DNA from 3 places in the Cupriavidus sp. GA3-3 genome. Region 3 is predicted to be linked to each of the others. Evidence: predicted binding sites of a transcription regulator. Region 3 holds the regulator's gene; each other region holds the start of a gene.
What was found. The regulator FNR, encoded in region 3, switches genes on or off when oxygen is low (the NO sensors DNR and NnrR bind a similar motif). The targets are predictions, from matches to a motif close to TTGATNNNNATCAA.

Region 1 (5,419 bases), on a different contig from region 3:
CCCTGGGCGTCGATGTAGGCGTGCGCCTGGGTGGCGTCGGAGAAGGTCTGGTAAGCGGCGGTCGGGATGCCGTGGCGCTCCATGAACGCCTTGGCGAAGTCCTTGGACGATTCCAGCTGCGCGGCAGCCTGGGTCGGCCCGAAGATGCGCAGGCCCTTGGCGCGGAAGATATCGACAATGCCGGCGGCCAGCGGGGCCTCGGGGCCAACCACGGTGAAGGCCACGCCCTCGCGCTCGGCAAAGGCGGCGATGACCTCGGGGTCGGTCAGCGGAACATTCTGCAGGCGCTTGTCGAGCGCGGTCCCGCCGTTGCCCGGCGCCACGTACACCACCTGCACCTTGGGGGACTGGGCCAATTTCCAGGCCAGCGCGTGTTCACGTCCACCCGAGCCGACAACCAATACTTTCATGATCACTGCCAGAAAAGAAACACATACTAAAAGGCGGCGGCCTGGGCTGTGTCCGGGGCGCCGCCGATGGGGGCTTGTTGCAGCTTAGTCTTCGATCACCGCGTTGGTGAAGACTTCCTGCACGTCGTCCAGGTTTTCCAGGGCGTCGAGCAGTTTCTGCATCTTGGCCGCGTCGTCGCCGGCAAAGCTGACTTCGTTCTGCGGCTTCATCACCACGTCGGCCACCTCCGCCTTGAAGCCGGCGGCTTCCAGTGCGGCCTTGACCGCCGAGAAATCGTTGGGCGGGCAGGTGACTTCGATCGAACCGTCGTCGTTGGTGACGACGTCGTCGGCGCCGGCTTCGAGCGCGGCTTCCATCAGCTTGTCTTCCGGCGTGCCGGGGGCATACAGGAACTGGCCGCAGTGGGTGAACATGAACGCCACCGAACCTTCGGTGCCCATGTTGCCGCCGTGCTTGGAGAACGCATGGCGCACTTCGGCCACGGTGCGGGTGCGGTTGTCGGTCAGGCAGTCGACGATGATGGCCGCGCCGGCCAGGCCGTAGCCTTCGTAGCGGATTTCTTCGTAGTTGGCGCCTTCCATGCCGCCCACGCCGCGCTGGATCGCGCGCTGGATGTTGTCCTTGGGCATGTTCGCGTCCATGGCCTTGTCGATCGACAGGCGCAGGCGCGGGTTGGAGTCGACATCGCCGCCGCCGAGCTTGGCGGCAACGGTGATTTCCTTGATCAGGCGGGTCCAGATCTTGCCGCGCTTGGCGTCAGCGGCGGCCTTCTTGTGTTTGATATTGGCCCATTTCGAGTGACCGGCCATGATTCTCTCCGAAGCGGAATGCGGTGATCTGCGGTGATGTTGTGCGGGGTTGCCATGCGCGCCGTGGCCGGGGTGGCAAAGCCCTCGGACAGCGCGCGCCAGGTGACGGATATGCCTGGCGGCTGGCTATAATCAGCCCAGGATTTTATCACGCGGGCCTGCCCGCGCCGCTGCCGTGGCGAGTCCCGCGGTGCCAGACCTCAAAACCCCAGGAACATCATGGCCGACCCCATCCTCATCGCCAAGAACGCCGAACATGAACTGGTGCTGCTGCCGCAGATGGGCAACCGGCACGGGCTGATCACCGGCGCCACCGGCACCGGCAAGACCGTCACGCTGCAGACCCTGGCGCAGGGCTTCTCGCGACTGGGCGTGCCGGTCTTCATGGCGGACGTCAAAGGTGACTTGACCGGCATTTCGCAGGCTGGCCAGCCGTCCGACAAGCTCAAGCAGCGCCTGGCCGACCTGAACCTGCCGGAGCCGGCATGGGGCGCGTGCCCGACCACGCTGTGGGACGTGTTCGGCGAGAAGGGCCACCCGGTGCGCGCCACGGTTTCGCACATGGGCCCGCTGCTGCTGTCGCGCATGCTGGAGTTGAACGACACCCAGCAGGGGGTGCTGAACCTGGTGTTCCGCATTGCCGACGCCAATGGCCTCCTGCTGCTCGATGCCAAGGACCTGCGCGCCATGCTGCAGTACGTCGGCGACAACGCCGGCCAGTTCACCACCGAGTACGGCAATATCTCGGCCGCCTCGATCGGCGCCATCCAGCGCGGGCTGATCGCGCTGGAATCGCAGGGTGGGGATGTCTTCTTCGGTGAGCCGATGCTGAACCTGGAAGACTTCATCCAGACCGAGAAGGGCCAGGGCGTGGTCAATATCCTGGCCGCCGACAAGCTGATGAACGCGCCGCGGCTGTACGCGACCTTCTTGCTGTGGATGCTGTCCGAGCTGTTCGAGAAGCTGCCCGAGGCCGGCGACCTGGACAAGCCCAAGCTGGTGTTCTTCTTCGACGAGGCCCACCTGCTGTTCAACGATGCGCCCAAGGCGCTGCTCGACAAGATCGAGCAGGTGGTGCGGCTGGTGCGTTCCAAGGGCGTGGGCGTGTACTTCGTCACGCAGAACCCGATCGACATCCCCGACACCGTGCTGGGCCAACTGGGCAACCGCGTGCAGCATGCGCTGCGCGCCTTTACCCCGCGCGACCAGAAGGCGGTCAAGGTGGCGGCCACCACCATGCGCGCCAACCCCAAGCTGGACCTGGAAACCGCGATCGGCGAACTGGGCGTGGGCGAGGCCCTGGTGTCGTTCCTGGATGCCAAGGGCACGCCCTGCGTGACCGAGCGCGCCTGGGTGCTGGCACCGGGCAGCCGCATCGGCCCGGCGACGGAGGAAGAGCGCAAGCAGCTGATCGCCGGTTCGCTGGTGGCGGGCACCTACGAGAAGACCGTGGACCGCGAATCCGCCTATGAAAAGCTGCGCGGCAGCGTGGCGACGGTCGGCAATGGCAACGGCAAGGGCGCCGGAGGCGCGCCGGCGGGGCAGCCAGCGGGCGAGCAGGACAGCGGCTGGCTCGGCACGGCCGGCGACATCTTCGGCACGCTGACCAAGGGCACCGGCAAGACCGGCCGCGGCGATTCGATCCTGGAGTCGATGGCCAAGTCGGCCGCGCGCACGGTGGGCTCGCAGGTCGGGCGCGAGCTGATCCGCGGCGTGCTGGGGAGCCTGCTGGGCAAGAAGAAGTAAAGACCCGGACTGACGCAATGACGGAAAGGGCCGCACGATGCGGCCCTTTCCCTTAGCGACGCTGCGCTTGTTGCTGCGCCTTGGCCGCTGCCGCATCCTCGCGCATCTTGCGCGCGAACATCCGCGCAAAGAACCACCCCATGCCGATGATGAAGACGATCACGCCCAGGCTCATCAGGCCGGTGCTGGTACTGAACAGGATCTTGAAGGCTTCCATGCTTGGCTCCCTTTGCTTTGGCGATGGCCGCCGGCGAGGTCTCGCCGGCGCCTGCCGCCAGTGTAGGGAGCCCTGTGGCGCGGACTATTGAGGCCGGTCAAGCGCAAGCCAGCCCGCCGCGCGCCACTCAGTTCTTGGTGCCGAACAGGCGGTCGCCCGCATCGCCCAGGCCCGGCACGATGTAGGCGTGCTCGTCGAGATGGCTGTCGAGCGAGGCCACGAACAGCTGCACGTTCGGATGCGCCTTCTGGAACACTTCCACGCCCTCGGGCGCCGCCACCAGCGCAACGAAGGTGATGGCCTCGTCCTTCACGCCGCGCCGCTTGAGCACATCCACGGCATGCGCAGCCGAATAGCCCGTGGCGACCATCGGGTCGCACAGGATGAAGCTGCGGTCCTCCACGTCGGGCAGCCGCACCAGGTATTCCACCGGGCGGTGCTGCTCGTCGCGGTACACGCCGATATGGCCGATGCGCGCCGACGGGATCAGCTCGACCAGGCCGTCGCTCATGCCCACGCCCGCGCGCAGCACTGGCACGATGGTCAGCTTCTTGCCGGCGATCACCGGCGCGTCCAGCTCCACCAGCGGCGTCTCGATGCGGCGCGTGGTCAGCGGCAGGTTGCGGGTGATCTCATAGCCCATCAGCAGCGTGATCTCGCGCAGCAGTTCGCGGAAGGTGCGCGTCGACGTTTCCTTGTCGCGCATGTGCGAGAGCTTGTGCTGGATCAGCGGGTGGTCGAGGATGAACAGGTTGGGAAAGCGCGGGTCTTGTTTCATGGCTGGCGGCGAGGGCTCGGCGGGATAGGGGCAAGCAGGTGAAGCGGGCGGCGAGATCGGGTCGACCAGCGCGCCGCGCCGTTGCAGCCGGATTGTAATGGAAGCGGGCCGCCCTGCCCGTGGCTTCGCTTCCGGGACCCGCCCACGCCAGCGCCGCCGGCGGGCTCCCTGAACCGCCGGGAGCGTCCGGCGGCGCCTTGCGCTAGTCAAGCGCGCGGTTCTTCGACTCGATATCCACCATGTAGATGGCGATCGCCGCCACGGCAAGAAATGACGAAAGCAGCGCCAGGGCGAGGGTGAACTGGCTGGCCATGATCGGTGCAATGATGGACGGCGCGAACAGGCCGCCAAAGCGCGCCATCGCACCCGCAGTGCCCATCCCGCTGGCGCGCAGGTCGGTCGGGTACACCTCGGGCGTGAAGGCGTAGAGGGCGCCCCAGGTACCGAGCAGCGAGAAGCTCATCAGCAGGGTCGAGCCGACGATAAGCGCGGTGGACGTACCCAGGCTGTAGAGCATGCAGCCTGCCGCGCTGAGCAGCAGGAAGCCGATCAGGGTCGGCTTGCGGCCCCAGCGCTCGACGCCGTGCGCGGCCAGCGCGAACCCGGGGAGCTGCACCAGCGCGAGCACGATCAGGAAGACCTGGCCGCGCATGAAGCCAAAGCCCTGGCCCGCCAGCTTGACCGGCAGATAGACGAAAACGCCGTAGTAGGCGATCGAGATAAGCGCCCAGGCGGCAAGCAGGCAGATGGTGCGGCGCCGGCAGCCGCGCGCGAACAGCGCAAAGACCGACTTGCGCTCCATCGGCTGCGGCTCCAGGTTGCCGATTTCAACGGACACGCGATTGGCGGTGGCGACACGCTGCAGCACCGCGCGCGCCTCGGCCGAGCGACCCGATTTATTCAGGTAGAGCGGAGACTCGGGAACAAAGAAGCGGAACACCACGCCGACCAGGGCCGGGATGCCCGTGACGAGGAAAATCAGCCGCCAGGCATCATTGCCTCGCGACACGGCGATCAGCGCAAGAATGGCGAGCAGGATCGTGCCGACGGCCCAGAACGACTCCAGCAGGACCAGCCAGCGACCGCGCCGGTCCGAGGGCAGGAACTCGGCCATCATGGTGTAGTCGACGGGCAGCGTGCCGCCGACGCCGATGCCGGTCAGGAAGCGCAGCAACAGCAGCCACTGGAAGTCCGGTGCGAAAGCGGAAGCGACACCGCAGATGGCGTCGATGACCACCGCCATCATCAGCACGGGCCGGCGGCCGATCCTGTCAGCCAGCCGGCCGAACACGAAAGCGCCGATCAGCATGCCGACAAAGAACATCGTCCCGGTCTGCAGAGCGGTCGGTACGGGAATGCCAAAGGTCGCCGCAATCGACGGCGCGGTGAAGCCGATCGACAGCACCTGCATCGCGTCAGCCAGCCAGACCAGGCCGAAGATGACGAAGAGCCGATACT
Region 2 (5,419 bases), on a different contig from region 3:
TTGAAGTCATTTCAGCTTTCGGTACAGTTGGCTTGTCGACTGGCATCACAGCGGACCTTCCGGCTTCCGCTCAGCTTACGCTGACCGCGCTCATGTACGCAGGCCGGGTCGGCACCATTACGCTCGCCGTATCGTTGGCGATGGGCGAGCATCGCACGCCATACCGCTACCCTGAGGAGCACCCAATTGTTGGCTAGGTTATTTACCGAGCAATTCGCTTTCTCTGCAGGAGACAGCGTCGTTGTGATCGGGCTCGGACGTTTCGGCAGCTCAGTTGCGCAATCGCTAATCCGCCTCGGCCACGATGTCATGGGGATCGACAAGGATGCCGATCTTGTGCAGCGCTGGTCAAATGCGTTGACCTACGCAGTCCAAGCTGACTCGACTGATGTGGCTGTGATGCGCCAACTCGGCGTGGCGGATTTCTCTCACGCCATAGTCGCGATCGGCACAGACATGTCGTCCAGCCTGATGACTTTGATGTCACTGACCGAACTTGAGATCAAGGATATCTGGGTCAAGGCCTTTACCCCTGAGCATGGTCAGATCGCGCAACGCATCGGTGCGCACCATGTGGTTTATCCAGAAGCGGACATGGGTGCACGAGTTGCACATTTGATCACCGGTCGCATGATCGATTTCATCGAATTCGACGATGGCTTTGCCATCGCTAGGATCCATGCGCCAACTTCAACCCACAATAAGGCGCTGTTGGTGTCCAGGGTGCGCGAGAAATTCGGCGTTACCGTGGTGGGCATCAAGCGTCCCAACGAAGAGTTTGAACATGCGACAGCAACCACCACGATCCAGCCGGGAGACTTGCTGGTCGTCTCTGGGCCGACTAGCAAGATCGAACGATTCGCTGGCAGTACGGAAAAACAATAGCGGTGCGCACTTGTCATGGCTTGGACTGGTGGCTGATAGGCGCCCATGATTTAGTCCACCCCAACATCACCATACCAGTAGTAGCAGGCTCGCTTGCGCCGCGAGCGCGTCTTACCGTAACGGGCGAATCAACTCCCTGCCTGTCCTAGCGGACATCGATTCTGTAGCAACTTCCCACGCCGATGCACGCGTAGCCCCTTCAGTCGGACGCCGCCGCAGTAGATTCGTCGGCGCGTTCCATGCTCGGTCTTCGGCCCCTGGCATAAATGAAACCCCAGGTCAGCCCTATGGTGGCAGCTATCGCCGATGCCAAGAGCACGCCAAGCTTGGCAGCCCCAAGTAGGTTGACATCCTCGAACGCAAGCGTGGCGATGAATATCGACATCGTGAAGCCGATGCCGGCCAGTAGTCCAACCAGGCATACGCCGCGCCAGGTCACGTCGGGCGGCAACTGGCACCAGCCCAGGCGTACGGCCAGCCAGCTGACCGACACGATGCCGAGAGGTTTGCCTACGACCAGTGCAAGGACAACACCAAACATCGCGCCTAGCGATCCGCCGCTAGTGAGATCGACGCCATCAATGCTCACTCCGGCATTTGCCAAGGCAAAGAGCGGCATGACAAGGTAGGCGACCCAAGGGTGAAGCGCCATCTGTACACGGATCACGGGCGGTAGTAGCTCCCGCTGGGCGTGACGCAGTTGCTTAAGCGGTGCCGCGATGTGTTCTGGTTTAGGTGTCCGAGCGGTCGCGCGAGCGCGCAGATCAAGGAGCGCACGCATGGCCACATCCAAAGGCCGTTCTCGCGTGCGACCGGGCAGTACCGGCGTCATCATGCCAAGCACGACGCCAGCGAGCGTCGGGTGGGCACCGGTCTTCAGCATTCCCAGCCACAGAATGGCCCCCGGTACGACGTAAGCATAGGCGGTTCCGACGCCGATCCATTGCAGCCCCAGGACCATTAGAATACCTGTACCTGCAACAAGAAGCCCCCCATAGTCCAACCCGCCCGAGAAGGCCACTGCGATAATCAGGACCGCGACAATGTCGTCGATGATCGCCAGCGCGAGCAGGAACACTCGAACGTTGCCGGGTATGGATTTGCCGAGTAACGCGAGCACCCCGACGGCGAACGCGATGTCAGTAGCGGTTGGCACCGCCCAACCCTGGCGCTGGGGCATCTCTGTGTTTATCGCGAGGTAGATCAACGCGGGGACGATCACGCCACCAAGCGCCGCAGCCATTGGCAGGGCCGAAAGGCGCACGTTCGCCAGCGCTCCCTCATGGATTTCGCGCCGGATTTCCATCCCAACGACGAGAAAGAAGATGGTCATCAGGGCGTCGTTGATCCAAAAATGCAGGGATTGCGATACCAGATGGCTACCTATCCCGAATGAGAGCGGGGTATGCCATAGGGCGTGGTAGCTGTGGGAAGCGGGGGAATTCGCCCAAAGCAGCGCGATCCCGGCGGCGGCGAGCAGGACAATGCCGCTAACGGCCTCGATATGAAGAAAATGTTCGAGCGCCGAGAATGCCTTCTCGGCTAAAACTTGAGCACGCGGCAATGGTTGCCGTGGTGGGGGCGGTGGGGGCGGGAGTCGGTCCACAGTCATAGAGCATTTGCGTTGGCGGCCCGACCAACGCATTAACCTGTCTCACTGCGACGTGCAGCGTAGACACCCTATCGGCGATTGTACATGAGCAGCCGACAAGCGACGGCACGACAACATGCGGTCTGTGACGGCAGCCGTCCCCCTGCGCTAGCAGCGGAACCCGCAGACATGCACTGCTGCAGACTCACCTCTATCGCGTGTCACCGTGGCCGCACTTCAGTCATGGCCATGGTGCTTAGGCACCAGCAAGACCGGAACGGGAGAGGAAGCTAACACGCGCGCTGCCACCGACCCGAGGACGGCCGACAGGAAAGCGCCCCGGCCGTGCGTGCCCATGACGATGACGTCGGCTCGGCACGCTAGCACCACGTCTACGATTCGTGGCGCTGGCTCACCAATGCAAGCATGTTCGGTCACCGCACAGTGAGCCGCCTTCAGTAATGGGCGAATTGCCTGGAATGCGTTATCTGCGGCCTCGTTTGCCCACTGATCGATCTGGGGCTTCGAGAAATATGCCTGCGCCCTGCCGCTGATATCGGGAAACGCGTGCACTAGGTGCACTTCCAGCGGGCGCTCAAAGAGACCGGGAGAAACCAGTCTTCTCGCGGCTCTAATGCTGTATGGCGAGCCGTCGCTCGGTAGCACGACAATGGTCATCCCGGCCTCCTATAGCAACGATTCAAGCTTACGTAAGCTCTTCCGCCTGTGATTGATTCACGTCAAAGCAGCACGCTCTCAAACCTGTAACCAGGCAGAACCCGGTGTACCACCCGCGCCGGAGTACGTCGCACACGTACCTGAATGTTACCCCGGCATGGCCCGACTCCTTGCTGTCGATGGAGCGGTCTCCGATCGCTTCGTGCTAGGCACTATCAGCCGCCGTCCGACAATAGAAAAGCTGTCGACAATGTTGACGAGGGCTTCAAGAATGGGTGGGCAATCGCGGCGACGTCCGAAACAATGCGCGCAAACGACGCGAGGTTATCGAAGCCTACTTATTGGTGGTATCGCGTCGGTGCAACGTTCGATGCACTCAAGACTCCTAAAGCGGTAAGTAGAGGATCAGCCGCAGATGGCGGCTCTTTCGTGCGCCGCAATTAGCCTGGTTCGGTGCTCATGGAGCCAGCAGGAAGAAAGTCATGAGTTCGCGCGACGTCCGGGCCCGGCACGTCAGCCAGTAGCGACAAGAAGATCGTTGAAGAGCGCCGGCCGGCGTGAGGCTAGGTCAATGTCGTCCCCGGCCAAACGGAACCTGGCCGTTGGCTGCCGGCAAGGCCGGCTCAAACCAGGCGCTGGCCGCCGTCGATGTGCAGCGTCTCGCCGTTCATGAAGTCGTTCTGGATCAGGAACATGACGGCGGCGGCAGCCTGTTGCATAGGAACGATCTTCTTCAGCGGCAGCCGTGCGCTGAGCTCCGTGACATAGCCGCCGCGGGCGTCGCCGAGCGTGCGGCCCAACAGCGGGGTGTCGGTGGTGCCGGGTGAAAGCGTGTTGAAGCAGCTCGGGATCCCGCTGTTCATCCGCACAACGAGGTCGTTGCGCCTGACCCACGAGGGCGAGGGGTTGCGCGAGCGCGCGATGCGCCTGTTGCACGAAGCGGAGGAAATACAGCAGGCCGCGATTTCCACTAGAAACGGTCCTTCCGGGATAATCCGCGTGGCGGCGCCGTATCCGATCGGCGTGCATGTGCTGGCACCGGCGCTGGTGCTATTTCGCGCGCGGCATCCCGCCCTCGCGGTCGACCTGCGCATCCGCGACCAGATGGCCGACCTCGTTGCCGAGGGCATCGATATCGCCATCCGCGTAGGCGATCTCCCGAATTCCCGCCTGATCTCGCGCCATCTGGCGCCGCACCGGATCTGCGCGTTTGCCGCGCCCGCGTACCTGGCTCGGAAAGGCACGCCCACGCGCCCGGAGGAGCTGGATCGGCATGACTGCGTGAAATTCCGCTTCCAGAGTTCGGGCCAGGCGTTGCGCTGGCCGTCTTCCGTGGATGGGGAGCTGGTCGAGATTGCTCCGGATGCGGGCATCGTCGCGGATGTAAGCGACGTGGTGGCGTCGATCGTCATCGCCGGCGGCGGGATCGGCATCATGCCGACCTATCTGGCGGCGACGCATGTGATGCGAGGGGAGCTGGTCCCGGTCATGCCGCGGTTAGCGGTCCCTCGCGCGAACATTACCGCGCTATGGCCCGAGAGCCGGCGCGCAAGCCCCAACGTGCGGCCATTCCTCGACTTGCTGGATGAGGTATTTACCGCGCCGCCAAGATGGGATGCGCTGATCGACGGCTTCGGGGGGGACGAGGGAAACGGCTGATGGTAACCCCGCCGGGCTACTTGAGTCTGTACTAAAGGCAGATAGCAGCGCGCCGCGCTCTTCATCAGATGCGAGGCGCACCGCATTTGCCGGATCGGCCGAGGTCAGCCACGCCAGCGCGACACGACGCGCCGGCTCCTCGCCGGGGTGCGGCGTCGACGGGCCAGGCCGATTCCCGCTGCATGCTGCCCAGGGCCCGGTGATGGAAACGGATCGACGCAAGTGAGATGGCTGAGCACTGCAAGACTGGCCATGTTAAGGCGTGGCATAAGGTCGTACCGCCAGCATGTTTTCAAAAGTCGGCACGGGCGTGCGTTCTGTGCACCGCCTGGTCTCTTCGTTGAAGTTGGCCCGTGAAGCAGTGAACCTGTCCTGAGACAGCAACGTCGTGTCGAAGGTAGGGCAGGAGGCACGGTCTACGATCACAGTCATCCACCAACCTGCGCGGTCGTCCGGGTCCGGCCAGTGGACTAAACCGTTCGCGCGGTAGCCCTCCGGCCATTGCACAAAGTGACTGAACCGCCTGTGCTGTTCCCTATGTTGAGAATCGAGGCAATTTGCCTCGATTCTCGACAGGAGCACAGCCATGTCAATCCCGACGCCTAC
Region 3 (5,419 bases):
TCTACGAGGTCCGCCGCAAGATCTACCCGCGCTCGGTGACGGGCGCATTCTCCAGCTGGCGGGTCTGGCTGGTGATCCTGACCCAGCTGATCTACTACGGCACGCCCTGGCTCCAATGGAATGGCCGCCAGGCCGTGCTGTTTGACCTTGGCGAGCGCAAGTTCTACATCTTCGGGCTGGTGCTGTGGCCGCAGGACGTCATCTACCTGGCGGTGCTGCTGGTCATCTCGGCGCTGGCGCTGTTCCTGTTCACGGCGATCGCGGGGCGGCTGTTCTGCGGCTATGCCTGTCCGCAGACGGTCTACACCGAGATCTTCATGTGGATCGAGCGGCGGGTCGAAGGCGACCGCATCGCCCGCATCCGGCTCGATGGCGATCCGTGGAGCCTGCGCAAGTTCCGTCTCAAGGCGACCAAGCACTTCCTGTGGGTGCTGATTGCGCTCTGGACCGGCTTTACCTTCATCGGCTATTTCGCACCGATCCGCGAACTGGGCGGCGAGGTGCTCAGCCTGTCGCTGGGGCCGTGGCAGTCGTTCTGGATGCTGTTCTACGCGTTCGCCACCTGGGGCAATGCGGGCTTCATGCGCGAGCAGGTGTGCAAGTACATGTGCCCGTATGCGCGTTTCCAGAGCGTGATGGTGGATCGCGATACCTATGTCGTGACCTACGACGTCGGCCGCGGCGAGCCGCGCGGAAGCCGGTCGCGCAAGACCGACCACCACAAGGCGGGGCTTGGCGACTGCGTCAACTGCAGCATCTGCGTGCAGGTGTGCCCGACGGGCATCGATATCCGCGACGGCCTGCAGTACGAGTGCATCGGCTGCGGCGCCTGCATCGACGCCTGCGACCAGGTCATGGACAAGATGGAATATCCGCGCGGCCTGATCCGGTACACCTCGGAAAACGCGATGCGCAAGGGCTTGTCCGCGGCGGCATCACGCAAGCGCCTGCTGCGCCCGCGCGTGGTCATTTATTCCGTGATCTGGGTGGCGTTGCTGGCCGGGTTCATGGCTTCGATCGCGCTGCGCACGCCGCTGAAGGTCGACATCATCCGCGACCGTGGTGCGCTCGGCCGTGAAGTGGAAGGCCGCTGGATCGAGAATGTCTATCGCCTGCAGCTGATCAACACCACCGAAGCGCCGATGCAGATCAGCGTGCGCGCCGACAGCGACGAACTGAAGAACCTGACCGTGGAATACGACAAGCAGGCCGAATCGCTGGCGCCGACGTCCAACCGGTTGCTGCCGATCCGGATCCGCGTGCCGATCGAGGCCGCGGCGCAGGGCACGCACAAGATCAACGTGACGGTGACGAGCGAAGGCACGGAGCGGGGGCATGCCGAAATCCGGCAATCCACCAGTTTCATCGTGCCGCGCGATTTGTGAAGCTAGGTCGTCAAGATGAAGGGGGCAAGATGAGTCAGCAAGGCAATCCGTGGTGGAAGGAGCCGTGGCCGTGGCTGTTGATGAGCGGCCCGCTGGTGGCGATGGTGGCGTGTGGCGTGACGATCTGGCTGGCATCCACGCATCCGGACATGCCGGTGCAGGGTGCAACGCGCCATGGCCTGGTGGTCGAGAAGGCCGACGCCGCGCCGCCCAAGGCTGCCGCTGTGAGGCAGCCATGAGGTTGCGCTGGCTGATGTGGGTACTCTGGCCGGCGTTCCTGATGGCCGGGTTCGCGACCGCGACGGTGTTTTCGGTGGTGGATCCCGGTGACCTGAACTTCTTCGGCCAGCCGATCGAAGCGTCCCGCGAATCGGTCTACACCGTTGGTTTCCTGATGGCCTGGGTGTTCTGCGCGTTGTCCAGCGGACTGACGCTCTACACCATGCCGACGCGGCTCAGCGATACCGACGAACTGGAATAAGCGGATCGGTGTGAGGTCTGCGCTGCCATGTCCGCATGCGGTACCTGGCAGCGCCTTGGCCGCTTAGCAGGAGCGGCTGTAGAGCTGCTTGATGCCGTCGATGTCCACGAGCTTGACGTGGCGCTGGCGAATCTGGATCAGGCCGGCTTCGGCAAAGCGGGAGAACAGGCGGCTGACGGTTTCGAGCTTCAGGCCCAGGTAGCTGCCGATCTCTTCGCGGCTCATGCGCATCACGAACTCGGACGCCGAATAGCCGCGTGCCGACAGGCGCTCAGAGAGGTTGATCAGGAAGGCGGCAAGCCGTTCCTCGGCGCGCATCGAGCCCAGCGTGACCAGCATCAGTTGGTCATGCGTGATTTCCTTGCCCATCAGGCGCAGGAACTGCTGCTGCAGCGACGGCAGGTCTGCCGACAGGGACTGCAACTCGCTCATGCGGACCACGCAGACTTCGGTGTCCTCCAGCGCGGCGGCATCGGAGGCATGCTGCATCTCGCCCAGCCCGTCGAGACCGACAATTTCGCCGGGCAGGTGGAAGCCGGTAATCTGCGAGCGGCCGTCTTCAGTGGTGACGTGGGTCTTGAGCGTGCCAAAGCGCACGGCATAGACCGCGGTGAGCGGATCGCCCATGCGATACAGGGTTTCACCCTTGTGCACACGGATGCGTTCCTGAACCAGCGTGTCCATCTTGGCGAGGTCTTGCTGCGACATGCCGACCGGAAGGCACAGCTGCCCCATCGCACAGGTGGAGCAGCGTGGTGACATCTCGGTAATGGGAATGGAGGTGAGCAATTGGAACCTGCTAGAAATGGCAGCGAGGGCGCGATAACGGCATTTTACCGTGCGATGTGATGTGGTAGGGAGTGAGAATTGACACTTGGCGTACTGATCAGCGTTTTTCTGCTGGCTTTGCTGGGCGGGGTCCACTGCGCCGCCATGTGCGGCGGCGTGGCGCTGGCCGTGGAGCAGCGTCACGGCGCGGCGGCGACGATCAGTCTGGTGCCCAGCCGTGCCGCCTGGCTCGGCGAGTTGCTGATAATGCACCTGGGCCGGATCTCGACCTATATGCTGCTTGGGGCCGCGCTAGGCGCGGTCGGTGCTTCGGCGTGGAAACAGGACTATCTGCCGGTGCAGCGCTGGCTGTTCGGCGCGGGCAGCGTCATGCTGCTGGGGTCGGGCTGGCGGTTGCTGCGCGGCAACACGTTTACCGTCGACTGGCTGGAGCGGCTGGCGTCGCGTGCCAGCGCAGCGGTGGCGCGCCGGCTGGGTGGCGTGGCACGCGGCATGCCGTCCTTTGTGCGCGCACGCGGCTGCCTGGCGCGGCGATACGGCGTGGGCCTGGCGTGGGGGCTGGTGCCGTGCGGCATGGTCTATGGGGCGCTCACGCTCGCGCTGCTGGCGGGCAATGCGGCGTCCGGCGCACTCGTGATGGGCGTGTTCGGGCTCGGCACACTGCCTAACCTGCTGGTGCTCTCCGGCCTGTCAGGCTATTTGCGTACGCTGTCGCGACGTCCCGGCGTGCGACTGGGGGCCGGCCTGGCGGTAATGGCGTTCGGCGGCCTTGGCATTGCGCGAGCGGTGCTGTTGCCACATTCGCTGGCCGAGCATGGATTCTGCCTGGTGTTCTGAGGCGCCGGCGCTGCGCCGGCAACGGATGATGGTTGCAGGCGGGGGCGGGAATGCCATACAATCGCCAACATTGCGGTATCGCGCGGTGTCTTGTGAGCCGCGGTAAGCAGCGGGCGAGCAGCGCCAGGCGGCCTTCATACCAGAAGGTGAGTTCAGGGCAGGGGAAGCGGAAGGTTTTCGATGCCCGTCCCGTCCCCACAGTCCATCCGGTTCAAAAGATCTGGTTCAAAAGTCCGGCTGGCACTGCGGTGTTGGCGATGCCGGCCTTGCTCCCGATACCCGTTTTTCTTGCGTCCGAGGCCTTCAGTTCGCTGACAGCGACGTCCGGTATGTGCGGACGCGCTACGCAAGAGGTTCGCTGGCTGGCCCATAACCGCATGCGAACGATCTCCTGCCGGAACGCCCGGCAACTCGATGCAAAGATAGGGAAGTGCACGGCTTGGATGCAGCAGGTATCCGGCTAGCTGCGCAATGAGATGGCGGTGGCTTTCGCACCGCTGTATCCAAAATCTCCGGTGCCCCGGATCCGTCCGGGAGCAGGTGCAAAGACAGGCTGCACACCATCAACATGAATACCCAAGAGGCGAAGATCGTCCTCGAGACGGCGCTGATCTGCGCGCAGGAACCGTTGCGCGTCAATGATCTGCGGCGGCTGTTTGACGACGACGTCGGCGCAGACACCATCCGCGTGCTGCTTGATGAACTGCGCCAGGACTGGCGGCCGCGCGGCGTGGAACTGGTGGCCCTGGCCAGCGGCTGGCGCTTCCAGAGCCGGCCGGAAATGCGTGAATACCTGGATCGGCTGAATCCAGAAAAGCCGCCAAAATATTCGCGCGCGGTGATGGAAACACTGGCGATCATTGCCTACCGGCAGCCGGTGACCCGCGGCGATATCGAGGAAATCCGCGGCGTGACGGTCAGCACGGAAGTCATCAAGAAGCTTGAGGACCGCAGCTGGATCGAGGTGATCGGACACCGCGACGTGCCGGGCAGGCCGGCGCTGTATGCGACCACCAAGGCGTTCCTGGACGATCTTGGCCTGCGTACGCTGGATGAGCTGCCGCCGCTGGAAGATGCCCAGGCGCAGGCGCAGGCAACCCTGCTGGAACAGCAGGCCATCAATTTTGAAGACCTGGCTGCAAACAAGGCGGCCAGCGCCGACGAAGAGGCTTTTGCCAACCCCGCCGCGCACGCGGCGGATGTGGCTGAAGCATCCGTCGCAAACGAAGCCGAGACGACCGGCCCGGTCGACCAGGGCGCCAATGGCTTTGACGCGCAACCGCTGCAAGCTGCAGCCGACGATGCCGCCGAGGCCGCTTCCACCGAACCAGCCGCACCCAATCCGGACGGGGCGCGGGGCGATTTGCCGGACAACGGCACCCCGCCGCACCCGAGCGAGCACGACGAGCGCGTGCCGAACTGAACAACATGCAACATCCGATAGTGAATATCTTGTCTGATTCCGTTGAGCAAGACACCCGCAATGCGGGCGCACCCGCCGACACCGGCGCCGCAGAACCCGGATCGGGCAGCGAAGCCGCGCCCCGCCGCAAGGGGCTGCGCCGCGGGCTGAGGAACCTGGTCGCATCGCGCCGCCAGGCACAGGACCGCGGCGAGGGCGCCGAAGGCGCCGGCGGCCAGGCCGATGCCGGTGAAGCGGGCGCCGCACAGGCGGCGGGCGGTGCGCGCGGTGGCCAGCGTGGCCGCGGCAAGCGCAAGACGGGGCAGGGCGAGGGTGGCCAGGGTAGCCAGGGCGGCCAGGGCACCAGCAAGGCAGAAAAGGTCGACCGTGCGGCCAGGGCCGAAGGCACCGACAAGCCTGAGCAGCCCGGCCGCAAGCGCAAGCCGGTCCAGCGCTCAGGCAAGGCGGCAGCGCCGGGCGAGGCGCAGGGTACCGGTGCGCGGCAGCAGGGCCGCCGCAAGGATG

Region 1: C265_RS31295 (DUF3149 domain-containing protein) is a predicted target of FNR. The motif match lies at 3,271-3,284, and genes of this name have one in related genera.
Region 2: C265_RS29240 (universal stress protein) is a predicted target of FNR. The motif match lies at 3,207-3,220, and genes of this name have one in related genera.

Annotation. Positions count from the first base shown of each region.
Region 1 is NZ_KB944469.1:9,162-14,580, reverse strand. It holds gene purD (phosphoribosylamine--glycine ligase) at 1-410, opposite strand, end outside; gene C265_RS08230 (YebC/PmpR family DNA-binding transcriptional regulator) at 495-1,220, opposite strand; gene C265_RS08225 (helicase HerA-like C-terminal domain-containing protein) at 1,440-2,966, shown strand; gene C265_RS31295 (DUF3149 domain-containing protein) at 3,019-3,183, opposite strand; gene upp (uracil phosphoribosyltransferase) at 3,311-3,961, opposite strand; gene C265_RS08215 (MFS transporter) at 4,164-5,419, opposite strand, start outside.
Region 2 is NZ_KB944504.1:160,967-166,385, forward strand. It holds gene C265_RS29225 (TrkH family potassium uptake protein) at 1-197, shown strand, start outside; gene C265_RS29230 (TrkA family potassium uptake protein) at 187-885, shown strand; gene nhaA (Na+/H+ antiporter NhaA) at 1,085-2,497, opposite strand; gene C265_RS29240 (universal stress protein) at 2,714-3,154, opposite strand; gene C265_RS32715 (hypothetical protein) at 3,778-3,954, opposite strand; gene C265_RS29245 (LysR substrate-binding domain-containing protein) at 3,986-4,813, shown strand.
Region 3 is NZ_KB944471.1:213,233-218,651, reverse strand. It holds gene ccoG (cytochrome c oxidase accessory protein CcoG) at 1-1,385, shown strand, start outside; gene C265_RS11010 (membrane protein) at 1,415-1,624, shown strand; gene C265_RS11005 (hypothetical protein) at 1,621-1,866, shown strand; gene fnr (fumarate/nitrate reduction transcriptional regulator Fnr) at 1,930-2,655, opposite strand; gene C265_RS10995 (sulfite exporter TauE/SafE family protein) at 2,734-3,492, shown strand; gene scpB (SMC-Scp complex subunit ScpB) at 4,061-4,915, shown strand; gene rluB (23S rRNA pseudouridine(2605) synthase RluB) at 4,921-5,419, shown strand, end outside.